One region of the Micromonospora sp. 4G55 genome, then DNA from elsewhere that is predicted to be linked to it. Evidence: riboswitches for the same ligand, from Rfam matches in the RefSeq annotation. Region 1 holds a riboswitch; each other region holds the start of a gene.
The links. Region 1 has a riboswitch for cobalamin ahead of JNW89_RS13730 (CbtB-domain containing protein). Riboswitches for the same ligand answer to the same signal wherever they lie in the genome.

Region 1 (3,201 bases):
TGGCCGCCACCGTCCTCGACCAGGACCAGGCCGTCACGCTAGGCCGCGACATCTTGGAGCCGCTGCTCGCCTCGGGAGGGCGGGGTTTCAGAATCGGACACCAAGGCGCAGGCCCGCCCAATGCTGAGATCGGATGGGATCAGGGCCGCGGGGGCCGGCGCCTGTGGGGGCATGCCATTTCACGCCAGGCCTTGGTGCCGGACAGTTCATCATTGCTGCAAGCGTGGGTGGTCCATCTCATTCCAGAACGCAAGCATGCGGTAGCGCCGTCGGGGATTGACAGATTCAGCCGGTCAAGTTGGGCCGTCTAGGCGGACGTGGAGGCGTCGACCGTCCGAGCTCAGGTGAAGGTGCGCTGCTGGGGCGACGTCAAAGCGCCACAGGCTGGATGGCGGTGCTTGTAGGGCGTGCACCATGGCGGCGCGCACGATGATGGGGTGGGTGACGGCCAGGACCCGCAGACCACTATCGATGTACGTGTCGAGCCAGCCGCCGATCCGGGTAATGAGCGTGGCTATCGTCTCGCCGCCGTGGGGTGCGGCGCGGGGGTCGGTCAGCCATGACCGCAGGCCGTCAGGGTCGTCGGCAGCGATCTCGGCAAGGGTACGGCCGGTCCACTGCCCGTAGTCGCCGTCGGCGAGGTCCGCCACGATCGTGGGGGTGCATCCGCTCACCATTTGCGCGGTCTCGACGGCTGCCTCCGCGGGGCTGCTGAGGCACGCGTCCGCCCTGTTGATGGCGGGGTTGCGGGCCAGGGCGAGGGCGGCGCGGCGGCCGCCCTCGTCCAGGCCGGTTTCTCCAGCGGCGAAGGTCGCGTGTCGTAGCGCGGGCGTGTGGGCGTGGGCGACGAGGCGCACGCTGGTTGTTGCCATGGCCCGAGGGCTAGTTCCTTGTCGGTCTGCCCGCCGACAGCGCTGCCTGCGGCGTTGCGACGTGGCAGCAGCGCCGCGAAGGCCAGTCCGGTGCCCGTCCACAGCACCAGTTGCGTGCCGAGCGAGGCGGCGCGGAAGTCCCACAGCAGCCTCGCGGGGAAGTCGCCGGGTACTTCGTTCACCGAGGGCAACGCCGCATAGGCGATTACGGTGACGGATAGGAACGCTGAGGCCGCGGCGGCGCTGCGCAGCGCCGCCGATGCGCGGACGGACTGGTACGCGAGCGCGCCAGCCCACACTGCGACCAGACCGAGGACAACCATGGCCAGGTAGCTGCCGGTCCGTTGGTTGATCGTGTCGGGATTGCCGACCGCGGGCGGGTTGGCCGGGTACTTGATGAACGGGAGGAGGACCACGCCGAGCAGCGCGGCGGCTGCCAATGCGATGGCGGCGTGGGCATCCTCGCGGATGCGCAGCCGCCGGCGCAGCAGCGCGTACGCCGTGGCGAGCAGCCCGCCCATCGCGGTGCCGAACAGGCCGGTGGCGAGGAACAACCCGCCGCGCTGGCCGTCGCGGCTGACCAAGTCATCAGCGTGATGATCGACGCCTGTCGGAGCGGTATGACTGGCCTGCTCTTCGATGGCGATGGCGGCCTCGACGGAGGGTTCCCCGACGAGATAGGCGAAGCCGCCCGCAAGCAGGCCAGCGATCAGGCCCGCCATCACACCCCGCAGGAGCAGCGCAGCGAAAGTAGGTGTGGTGTTGCCGGTGGTCAGTGGCACGGCACACCGAGCAGGTGGCGGCCGTCGTGCATCAGCTCGTGCAGGTACATGCCGCTGCGCGACACCGCGCCCTGGTCGAACGCGACGAGATAGGCCAGCAGGAGAAGCACGGCGACGACGGCCAGCGCCGTCCACCACAGCCGGGCGCCCACTGGCAACTGGAGAACGGGGCGAGCAGGGGTAGAGCTGGACATGCGACTAGAACCTCCTACGGGGATGACGCGTCCCCTTCGACAGGACTGCGACGACGGAGCGTCCTGGCTCGCGGCTCCCGCCGTGACGGGGGAGCCGCTTACAGTGGCGCGACCGCACCGGGCTTTCACCGGTTTCCCTCACACCGCCGCAGATGGCGATCTGACGCTAACGGTGGGGCACCGATCGGTCAACAGTCGACCGATGTGAGCAAGGTCGGCAAGTGAGTGGACGGTCGAGGACGGCGTGGCCCCTCCGGGACCTCGCAGGCTGCGTCGTGCGCCTCAGGTCATGCCGGCCCGCGGCCGACGAGCGCCCCGCAGTCTCTCCTTGACGGCTCGGATTTGCTGCCGCTGGCCCGCGGCGTTCCGGACCGGCGGCGGGGTGACGCAGTCTGCCCTGGTGATGTGGGCAGGGCCAGCCGGTGCGACGCGGGTGAATTCCCGCGCCGCGGCGGTGGCGGTCATGGTCGCGGTGTTTCTCGTGCTGCACGCTCTGCAGTGCGCCACCGGTCTGGACGCGCCCCGCCCAGCAGTGGCCCCCGTCGCGCATGCGCTGGCCGATACCGGCGCTGCCGGTGCCCCCGTGGCGCTCGTCGATGGCACGGACACGCCTGCTCCCGTCCTGACGCACGGGCATCACGAACCGGCGGATGACGGGGGTATCGCGGTGACCGCGTGCCTGATTCTGCTGGTAGCCGCTGGTGCCGTGCTGCTGGACGTCCTGCGCCGGTGGGTTTTGCGCGTCGCCGCCGGCCGGAAGTTGACGCCGCGGGTTCAGGGACGGCTCTCGGGCGGCTTTAGCTTGGCGCAGTTGTGCGTGCTGCGGACGTGATCAGGCGCTGAGGTTTCGGACCGGCGGCGTCGCCGGCTGGTACCGCCCGGTTCGAGGGCGGTTCGGGCCGGGTGGGGCCGCTCGCCTCGTTGATTTCCCGTCCGCGCCGTCCTGTTGGTACGGTGACGTACGCGGCGAGGGCACCACCAGGGTCGTGGCGCGGTTCGGTCCGCGGGACTGGCGCAGGCAGGGCAGCGACTACGTGATCCGCCATACGCTGCGCAACGTCGAGGGAGACATGTACGCCCGCGTACGTGGCACGACTCGCTGCGCCTGAGCGCCACCGACATCGCTGGCAACACGGTGACGCAGACGATCCAGCGGGCCTACCGCATCGCCTGACCCACGGCCGAGTCCGGGGCGGCTCCATGCCGGTGCCGCCCCGGACTGCGGCGTCCGCCGACCAGCCGAACGTTGGGCCCTGCGGCGGGCGGCGCTCGAAGATGCCGAACAGTCGATGGCTGTACGACGTCCCTTTACAGGCATGCCCTTCGATCGACATGATCGTTAGAGACGGTAGC
Region 2 (3,201 bases), on a different contig from region 1:
TGCCGAGACGGGTCGGGTGCTGCGGTGGGATTTCGACACCGAGTCCGAAGCCCTCGCCATGATCCAGCGCCTTCTGACGCCGGCGGCAGTTGGCGCAAGCAAGACGGGGATGCCGCCTCGTTTCCACCCCAGTGACGGCCCAGGGCCCGGCCGGCGGTCGCATCCCCCATAGCGCCGCCGGGCCGGATCTGCGTGGTCAGGAGCTGCAGGCGTTGAGCATGCTCTGCAGCGCGCGGCTACCGTCTCTAACGATCATGTCGATCGAAGGGCATGCCTGTAAAGGGACGTCGTACAGCCATCGACTGTTCGGCATCTTCGAGCGCCGCCCGCCGCAGGGCCCAACGTTCGGCTGGTCGGCGGACGCCGCAGTCCGGGGCGGCACCGGCATGGAGCCGCCCCGGACTCGGCCGTGGGTCAGGCGATGCGGTAGGCCCGCTGGATCGTCTGCGTCACCGTGTTGCCAGCGATGTCGGTGGCGCTCAGGCGCAGCGAGTCGTGCCACGTACGCGGGCGTACATGTCTCCCTCGACGTTGCGCAGCGTATGGCGGATCACGTAGTCGCTGCCCTGCCTGCGCCAGTCCCGCGGACCGAACCGCGCCACGACCCTGGTGGTGCCCTCGCCGCGTACGTCACCGTACCAACAGGACGGCGCGGACGGGAAATCAACGAGGCGAGCGGCCCCACCCGGCCCGAACCGCCCTCGAACCGGGCGGTACCAGCCGGCGACGCCGCCGGTCCGAAACCTCAGCGCCTGATCACGTCCGCAGCACGCACAACTGCGCCAAGCTAAAGCCGCCCGAGAGCCGTCCCTGAACCCGCGGCGTCAACTTCCGGCCGGCGGCGACGCGCAAAACCCACCGGCGCAGGACGTCCAGCAGCACGGCACCAGCGGCTACCAGCAGAATCAGGCACGCGGTCACCGCGATACCCCCGTCATCCGCCGGTTCGTGATGCCCGTGCGTCAGGACGGGAGCAGGCGTGTCCGTGCCATCGACGAGCGCCACGGGGGCACCGGCAGCGCCGGTATCGGCCAGCGCATGCGCGACGGGGGCCACTGCTGGGCGGGGCGCGTCCAGACCGGTGGCGCACTGCAGAGCGTGCAGCACGAGAAACACCGCGACCATGACCGCCACCGCCGCGGCGCGGGAATTCACCCGCGTCGCACCGGCTGGCCCTGCCCACATCACCAGGGCAGACTGCGTCACCCCGCCGCCGGTCCGGAACGCCGCGGGCCAGCGGCAGCAAATCCGAGCCGTCAAGGAGAGACTGCGGGGCGCTCGTCGGCCGCGGGCCGGCATGACCTGAGGCGCACGACGCAGCCTGCGAGGTCCCGGAGGGGCCACGCCGTCCTCGACCGTCCACTCACTTGCCGACCTTGCTCACATCGGTCGACTGTTGACCGATCGGTGCCCCACCGTTAGCGTCAGATCGCCATCTGCGGCGGTGTGAGGGAAACCGGTGAAAGCCCGGTGCGGTCGCGCCACTGTAAGCGGCTCCCCCGTCACGGCGGGAGCCGCGAGCCAGGACGCTCCGTCGTCGCAGTCCTGTCGAAGGGGACGCGTCATCCCCGTAGGAGGTTCTAGTCGCATGTCCAGCTCTACCCCTGCTCGCCCCGTTCTCCAGTTGCCAGTGGGCGCCCGGCTGTGGTGGACGGCGCTGGCCGTCGTCGCCGTGCTTCTCCTGCTGGCCTATCTCGTCGCGTTCGACCAGGGCGCGGTGTCGCGCAGCGGCATGTACCTGCACGAGCTGATGCACGACGGCCGCCACCTGCTCGGTGTGCCGTGCCACTGACCACCGGCAACACCACACCTACTTTCGCTGCGCTGCTCCTGCGGGGTGTGATGGCGGGCCTGATCGCTGGCCTGCTTGCGGGCGGCTTCGCCTATCTCGTCGGGGAACCCTCCGTCGAGGCCGCCATCGCCATCGAAGAGCAGGCCAGTCATACCGCTCCGACAGGCGTCGATCATCACGCTGATGACTTGGTCAGCCGCGACGGCCAGCGCGGCGGGTTGTTCCTCGCCACCGGCCTGTTCGGCACCGCGATGGGCGGGCTGCTCGCCACGGCGTACGCGCTGCTGCGCCGGCGGCTGCGCATCCGCGAGGATGCCCACGCCGCCATCGCATTGGCAGCCGCCGCGCTGCTCGGCGTGGTCCTCCTCCCGTTCATCAAGTACCCGGCCAACCCGCCCGCGGTCGGCAATCCCGACACGATCAACCAACGGACCGGCAGCTACCTGGCCATGGTTGTCCTCGGTCTGGTCGCAGTGTGGGCTGGCGCGCTCGCGTACCAGTCCGTCCGCGCATCGGCGGCGCTGCGCAGCGCCGCCGCGGCCTCAGCGTTCCTATCCGTCACCGTAATCGCCTATGCGGCGTTGCCCTCGGTGAACGAAGTACCCGGCGACTTCCCCGCGAGGCTGCTGTGGGACTTCCGCGCCGCCTCGCTCGGCACGCAACTGGTGCTGTGGACGGGCACCGGACTGGCCTTCGCGGCGCTGCTGCCACGTCGCAACGCCGCAGGCAGCGCTGTCGGCGGGCAGACCGACAAGGAACTAGCCCTCGGGCCATGGCAACAACCAGCGTGCGCCTCGTCGCCCACGCCCACACGCCCGCGCTACGACACGCGACCTTCGCCGCTGGAGAAACCGGCCTGGACGAGGGCGGCCGCCGCGCCGCCCTCGCCCTGGCCCGCAACCCCGCCATCAACAGGGCGGACGCGTGCCTCAGCAGCCCCGCGGAGGCAGCCGTCGAGACCGCGCAAATGGTGAGCGGATGCACCCCCACGATCGTGGCGGACCTCGCCGACGGCGACTACGGGCAGTGGACCGGCCGTACCCTTGCCGAGATCGCTGCCGACGACCCTGACGGCCTGCGGTCATGGCTGACCGACCCCCGCGCCGCACCCCACGGCGGCGAGACGATAGCCACGCTCATTACCCGGATCGGCGGCTGGCTCGACACGTACATCGATAGTGGTCTGCGGGTCCTGGCCGTCACCCACCCCATCATCGTGCGCGCCGCCATGGTGCACGCCCTACAAGCACCGCCATCCAGCCTGTGGCGCTTTGACGTCGCCCCAGCAGCGCACCTTCACCTGAGCTCGGACGGTCGACGCCTCCACGTCCGCCTAGACGGCCCAACTTGACCGGCTGAATCTGTCAATCCCCGACGGCGCTACCGCATGCTTGCGTTCTGGAATGAGA
Region 3 (3,201 bases), on a different contig from region 1:
GCGTACATGGAGGAGAGCCGGCCGATGGTCGGGCTGGCCTGGAACAGGTTGAGCGACTGCGACTGGTCCACGTACGGCGCGCGGGCGGCGGCCAGGTCGATCAGCGCCTTCTGCGGCAGCTCCCAGGCGGTGCGGTGCAGCGCCTTCAGCTCCGCCGGCAGGTCCAGCTCCTGCACCGAGCCGTCCGCCCGCTTGATCGCGTCCCGGGTCTGCGGGGTCCACTGGCCCAACCGCTTCAGGTCGGCGACCAGATGCCGGTTGACCTGGAGGAACTCCCCGGAAAGGGTCTCCCGCTTGAAGACGTTGGAGACCAGCGGCTCGACGCACTCGGCGCAGCCGGCGATCGAGGCGATGGTGGCCGTCGGCGCGATCGCCACCAGCAGCGAGTTGCGCAGCCCGTGCCGGGCCACCTTCTCCCGCAGCGCCGCCCACGCCTCCGGTCGGCTCGGTCGCGTCCGGCCAGTGGTCCGGGTGCAGCACCCCGCCGGCCGCCCGGGTCAGCGGGTACGCCGGGTGCGCGCCGCGCTCCGCCGCCAGGTCGGCGGAGGCGTCGTACGCGGCCAGGGCGATCTCCTCGGCGATCCGGGTGGACAGGGTCAGCGCCCCCGGCGAGTCGAACGGCAGCCGCAGCGCGGCGAAGACGTCGGCCAGCCCCATCACGCCCAGCCCCAGCGGCCGCCACCGCCGGTGCGCGGTGGCCGCCTGCTCGGTGGGGAACCAGTTCCGGTCGATCGCCCGGTCCAGCGCCCCCACCGCCAGCCGGACCGTCGCGGCGAGCCCGGCGAAGTCCATGCCACCGTCGACCAGGTGGGCGGCCAGGTTGACCGAGCCGAGCGTGCAGACCGCCGTCTCGTCGTCGCTGGTCACCTCCAGGATCTCGGTGCAGAGGTTGGAGTGGTGCACCACGCCGCCGCCCGCGCCCACCTGGTTGCAGGTGCGGTTCGCCGCGTCCTTGAACGTCATCCAGCCGTTGCCGGTCTGCGCCAGGGTGCGCATCATCCGGCCGTACAGGGTGCGGGCCGGCAGCGTCCGTACCGCCTTGCCGGCGGCCTCCGCCGCCCGGTACGCGGCGTCGAACTCCGCGCCCCACAGGTCGACCAGCTCCGGCACCTCCTTCGGGTCGAACAGCGACCAGTCGGCGTCCGCCTCGACGCGGCGCATGAACTCGTCCGGCACCCAGTTGGCCAGGTTCAGGTTGTGCGTACGCCGGGCCTCGTCGCCGGTGTTGTCCTTCAGCTCCAGGAACTCCTCGATGTCGGCGTGCCAGGTGTCCAGGTAGACGCAGGCCGCGCCCTTGCGCCGGCCGCCCTGGTTGACCGCCGCCACGCTGGCGTCGAGGGTGCGCAGCCAGGGCACGATGCCGTTGGAGCGGCCGTTGGTGCCCCGGATCAGCGACCCCCGCGAGCGCACCCGGGACCACGAGATGCCGATCCCACCGGCGAACTTGGACAGCTTGGCCACCTGCGTGTAGCGCTCGTAGATCGAGTCCAGCTCGTCGCGGGGCGAGTCGACCAGGAAGCAGGAGGAGAGCTGCTGGTGCCGGGCGCCGGCGTTGAACAGCGTCGGCGAGCTGGGCAGGTAGGCCAGCCGGGACATCAGCCGGTACAGCTCGCCGGCCTGCTCCACCGTGTCGGACAGGCCGGTGGCCACCCGCAGCCAGAAGTGCTGCGGCCGTTCCAGCACCGCCCGGGTGCGCGGGTGGCGCAGCAGGTAGCGGTCGTGCAGGGTGCGCAGTCCGAAGTACTCGAAGGCGTCGTCGCCGGCGTGGTCGACCAGCGCGTCGAGGGCGGCGGCGTGCGTCGCGACGAAGCCGGCGAAGCCCGGGTCCAGCAACCCTTCGGCGTACGCGGCGGCGACGCTGTCGCTGAAGCTGTCGATGCCCTGGTCGGTGGTCTCGTCGGCGATCCGCCCGGCGAGCAGGCGGGCGGCCAGCCGGGCGTACCCGGGCTCCTCGGCGGTGAGCCCGGCCGCCGCCGCGATGGCCAGTCCGGTCAGCTCGTCGGTGTCCGCGCCGGCGGTGCGCCCCGAGGAGACCAGGGCGAGGATCCGCTCCGGGTCGGTGTCGGGCAGGTCGTGGTGGTGCTGGTGCAGCTGGTCCCGCAGTGCCCCGACCGGGGGTGGGGCGATGGTGGATGACGCCGTCACGTGCTCTCCTGGGTGGTCGGTGTGGACCGCGGGAGGGCACGACGGCACGCCGGATCGCCGCCGGTCGGTGTGCCGGCGGTGCTCCGTACGGCTCGACGGCCCTCCCACGAGGCCCCGAGGTGGTCCGCGCGCCCGGTGGGCACGCCCTGCTGGCAGGTCTTCGGACTCGCGGGCAGACGCGTCCGGCGCGTTCGCCTACTGGCCGTCGCTTCCCGGGCCCCGTCGGGCCCAGTGCTCGTGACGGCGGTCGTTCCCGCTCACCGCTGCGGGGCAGTCCCGGATTCGCACCGGGTTCCCTGTTCGGCGCGACGCCTGGCGGACGTCGACGCCTGGCGGACCCTGGGGGGTCGCACCAGCAGTGAAAGTGATCCTAGATGTAGTGGGTCGCAAAAAGCCAACACACCATATGCTGTGGGCGTGTCGCGCCGCCGAGAAAATCTGCGCCGCGTACAACCTGGACGGTGGCCGACCCCGTCAGCGGGGTGAACGTTCACGGACGGGGTGGGTGGATGCGGGCGGACCTGGAACAGGAGTACGTCGAGTACGTCACGTCGCGGCTGCCGGCGCTGCGCCGGATCGCCTGCCACCTGACCGGTGACGCGCACCGTGGCGACGATCTGGTCCAGACCGCCGTCACCCGGCTCTACGTCGGCTGGCGGCGGGCCCGCGAGGCGGACAACGTCGACGCGTACGTGCGTACCGTGCTGGTCCGGGTCTTCCTCGACGAGAAGCGCCGGCTCTGGTCCCGGGTCCGCCTGGTCGACACGCCACCCGAGCCGGCGGCCGCCCCGACCGGCGACGCGCTGGAGGACCGGGAACTGCTGCACGCCGCGCTCGCCCAGGTGCCACCCCGGCAGCGGGCCGTGCTGGTGCTGCGCTTCCTGCACGACCGGCCCGTGGACGAGGTGGCCGCCATCCTCGGCTGCACCGCCGGCACGGTCAAGAGTCAGACCTCGCACGGCCTGGCCAGCCTGCGCCGGCTGCTCGGCACGGACGCCTACGCGATCACCGGAGAGGGGATGTGATGGAGGAGAAGCTGCTGGCGCCGCTGCGGGA
Region 4 (3,201 bases), on a different contig from region 1:
GGCGGTGCGATGGGCGCGGCCAGCGCGGTCGGCGGCGCGATGACCGCGACCGGGCCGGGCAGCTCGGCCGGTACCCTGCCCCGCGCCGACTACCGGGCGCTGCCCCGGGTCACCTTCACCGACCCGGAGGTCGGCGCGGTCGGCCTCACCGAGCACCAGGCCCGCCAGCGCGGCATCAACGTGCAGGTCGGCTTCGCCCAGCTGTCGTCGTCCGCCCGGGGGTGGATCCACAAGGCCGGCAACGACGGCTTCATCAAGCTCGTCGCGGACGCGACCAGGGCGTGCTGGTCGGCGCCACCTCTGTCGGCCCGGCCGGCGGCGAGGTGCTGTCGGCGCTGGTGGTGGCGGTGCACGCGGCGGTGCCGTTGAGCCACCTCCGGCACATGATCTACGCGTACCCGACCTTCCACCGGGCGATCGAGGACGCCCTGCGCGACCTCAGCTGACGGCGCCGTGGCGGCCGGCGCCGGCGGCGAACCGGGCCGCGCCGGCCGCCGCGTCCGTCTCCAGCGACCGCATGCCGTACGCCAGCTCGGTGGCGAGCGCCTCCGGCTCGGTCAGGCCGGCGGTTCCGAGCACCGACGCGCGGTCGTTGCGCAGGCAGGTCTGCGGGTGGCGGGCGATCTCGGCGGCCAGCCGTTCGGCCTCCGCCCGCGCCTCACCCGGCGGGACCAGCCGGTTGACCAGCCCCATCGCGTACGCCTCCTCGGCGGGCACCGGGCGGCCGGTGAGGATCAGGTCCATCGCCCGGCTCTCCCCGATCAACCTCGGCAGCCGGACCGTCCCGCCGTCGATCAGTGGTACGCCCCAGCGCCGGCAGAACACCCCGAGCACCGCGTCGGACTCGGCGACCCGCAGGTCGCACCAGAGCGCCAGCTCCAGGCCGCCCGCCACGGCGTACCCGGAGATCGCGCGACGACCGGCTTGGACAGCGACATCCGGGTCGGACCCATCGGGCCGTCGCCGTCCGGCTCGACCCGGTTGCCGCTGGGCGTACCGATCGCCTTCAGGTCGGCGCCGGAGCAGAACGTGCCGCCGGCACCCCAGAGCACCGCCACCCGGGCCTCCGGGTCGGCCTCGAAGGCGCGGAACGCGTCGGCGACGCCCGCGCGGTGGGGCCGTCGACGGCGTTGCGCGACGCCGCCCGGTCGAGGATCACCGTGGTCACCGGTCCGTCGTGCGTGACGTGTACGGCCATCGGCACAGCATGCCGCCCGGCGGCGCCGGCACGCCAGGGCGTGCCGGCCAGGTTCTCCACCCGCGGTGGTGTGTCTCCCCGGCGGTCGGATCGACCCGGGAGTCCGTCACTCTGGGGTGCGGCAACCCGGGTGCGCATGCCCGTTCCGCCCGGCCGAGCCGCTAGCATCGCCGACGGCAACGATCATGCGAGGTGCCCCGCGTGCGCGGGGAGAATCGGGAAGCCGGTGCAAATCCGGCACGGGCCCGCCGCGGTGACCGGGGAGCCGCCGTCCACGCGCGAGAGCGCAGCCACTGGCCGTACGGCTGGGAAGGCGGGCGGCCAGGCGTCGATCCGGGAGTCCGAAGACCGGCCTCGCGTCGACCGCCCACCCGTTCGGGGTGGGCCTTGCGCAGCGGGAGCCTGCCGTGGACCTCTACACCGCCATCCACCGTCGCCGGGACGTCCGGGCCGAGTTCACCGGGGCACCGGTGCCGGACGACACCCTGCACCGCGTCCTCGACGCCGCGCACGCCGCGCCCAGCGTCGGCTACTCGCAGCCGTGGGACTTCGTCCTGGTCCGGGACGCCGGACTGCGCCGCCGCTTCCACGAGCACGTGCGGACGGAACGGGACACCTTCGCGGCCACCCTGTCCGACGAGGCGGCAGCACGGTTCGCCCGCATCAAGATCGACGGTGTGTTGGAGTCGACCCTGTCGATCGTGGTGACCTACGACCCGTCGCGGGGCGGACCGGCCGTGCTGGGCCGGCACGCCATCGCCGACGCCGGCCTCTACTCGGTCTGCCTGGCCATCCAGAACCTCTGGCTGGCCGCCACCGCCGAGGGCCTCGGCGTCGGCTGGGTCTCCTTCTACCGGGAGCCGTTCCTGGCCGACCTGCTGGGCATTCCCGCCGGCATCCGGCCGGTGGCCTGGCTCTGCGTCGGACCGGTGACGCACCTCGAGGAGGTGCCCGACCTGGCCCGGCACGGCTGGCGGCAGAAGCGCCCGTTGGCCGACGCCCTGCACACCGACCGGTGGACGGGCGGCCACTGAGCCGGGGCCAGCCGCGAGGCTGTCCCGTCGGCTCTCCGCAGCCTGGGCCGGCGGGCTACGGGGCGTGGGTGACCGTGGGCAGGCTGAGCCAGGAGGCCAGGGCCGCCAACTCGGCGTCCACCGCCGCGGTGACGGCCGGGTCGAACGGGACGTCCTGGTGGATGGCGTGCACCCGCAGGGCCCCGGCCCGGTGGTCGGCCGTGGCGTCCACCTTGCCGACGAGTCGGTCGTGGCGCAGCACGGGCAGCGCGAAGTAGCCCCAGCGGCGCTTCGCCTTCGGCAGGTACATCTCCAGGGCGTACTCGAAGTCGAAGAGCTCCCGGGTTCGCTTCCGGTCGTGGATCAGCCGGTCGAACGGCGACAGCAGCGCGGTGCGGCCGGCGAACGGCTGGCCGAGGGCTGCCGGGTCCACCCGCCACTCCCCGGCAGTGCCCTCGACCTGCGCCGGTTCGCCGGCCTCCCCGACGACCGACGCCCGGGCGATGCCCAGCGAACGCAACCGCCGCTCAGCACGCGTCCGCCGGGCCTCGTCCGCCGGGATCGCCGTCGTGCCGGCCGGGTACACCCGCTCGGCCAGGTCCCACCGGCGTTGCCGGCCGACCCGGTCGAAGACGGCGATCTCGCCCCGGGCGGCGAGGATCTCCAGCAACTGGGTGACGTTGCGGTTGTTCGTCCAACCGGTGGACGGCCACGGCACCACGCTGCGGTCCGGCACGTCCCGGGACAGCAGCGGGCCGGAGTCGCGCAGCAGGTCGAGCACGAACCGGTGGAACGTGGCGTTCGCCGCCAGCCAGGCGTGCTTGCGCGAGCCCTCCGGCGGCCACGCCGCCATCTCGGCGAGGTGCAGCCCGAGGTCCGCCGTCGGCCACACCATGGCCTGGTGCTCGAACAGGGTGCGGTCCCGCTCCACCGCCTGTCGCAGGTCCTCCGGCCGGTACCCGGCACCCAGCCGCGTCCACGCGACGAGGT

Region 2: another riboswitch for cobalamin. It lies ahead of JNW89_RS13570 (CbtB-domain containing protein); the one in region 1 lies ahead of JNW89_RS13730 (CbtB-domain containing protein).
Region 3: another riboswitch for cobalamin. It lies ahead of JNW89_RS10475 (ribonucleoside-diphosphate reductase subunit alpha); the one in region 1 lies ahead of JNW89_RS13730 (CbtB-domain containing protein).
Region 4: another riboswitch for cobalamin. It lies ahead of bluB (5,6-dimethylbenzimidazole synthase); the one in region 1 lies ahead of JNW89_RS13730 (CbtB-domain containing protein).

The regions. Positions count from the first base shown of each region.
Region 1 is NZ_JAEVHN010000131.1:7,070-10,270, reverse strand. Features, by position in the region: gene merB (organomercurial lyase) at 1-42, shown strand, start outside; gene JNW89_RS13740 (histidine phosphatase family protein) at 294-872, opposite strand; partial or broken gene JNW89_RS13735 (CbtA family protein) at 950-1,654, opposite strand; gene JNW89_RS13730 (CbtB-domain containing protein) at 1,645-1,848, opposite strand; cobalamin riboswitch at 1,886-2,028, opposite strand; gene JNW89_RS13725 (hypothetical protein) at 2,282-2,680, shown strand.
Region 2 is NZ_JAEVHN010000128.1:8,761-11,961, forward strand. Features, by position in the region: gene JNW89_RS13565 (hypothetical protein) at 757-1,155, opposite strand; cobalamin riboswitch at 1,409-1,551, shown strand; gene JNW89_RS13570 (CbtB-domain containing protein) at 1,589-1,792, shown strand; partial or broken gene JNW89_RS13575 (CbtA family protein) at 1,783-2,487, shown strand; gene JNW89_RS13580 (histidine phosphatase family protein) at 2,565-3,143, shown strand.
Region 3 is NZ_JAEVHN010000086.1:12,154-15,354, forward strand. Features, by position in the region: partial or broken gene JNW89_RS10475 (ribonucleoside-diphosphate reductase subunit alpha) at 1-2,127, opposite strand, end outside; cobalamin riboswitch at 2,300-2,446, opposite strand; gene JNW89_RS10480 (SigE family RNA polymerase sigma factor) at 2,655-3,170, shown strand.
Region 4 is NZ_JAEVHN010000086.1:7,568-10,768, forward strand. Features, by position in the region: partial or broken gene JNW89_RS10450 (dihydrolipoyl dehydrogenase family protein) at 1-446, shown strand, start outside; partial or broken gene JNW89_RS10455 (crotonase/enoyl-CoA hydratase family protein) at 439-1,198, opposite strand; cobalamin riboswitch at 1,372-1,570, shown strand; gene bluB (5,6-dimethylbenzimidazole synthase) at 1,606-2,232, shown strand; gene JNW89_RS10465 (DNA glycosylase AlkZ-like family protein) at 2,288-3,201, opposite strand, start outside.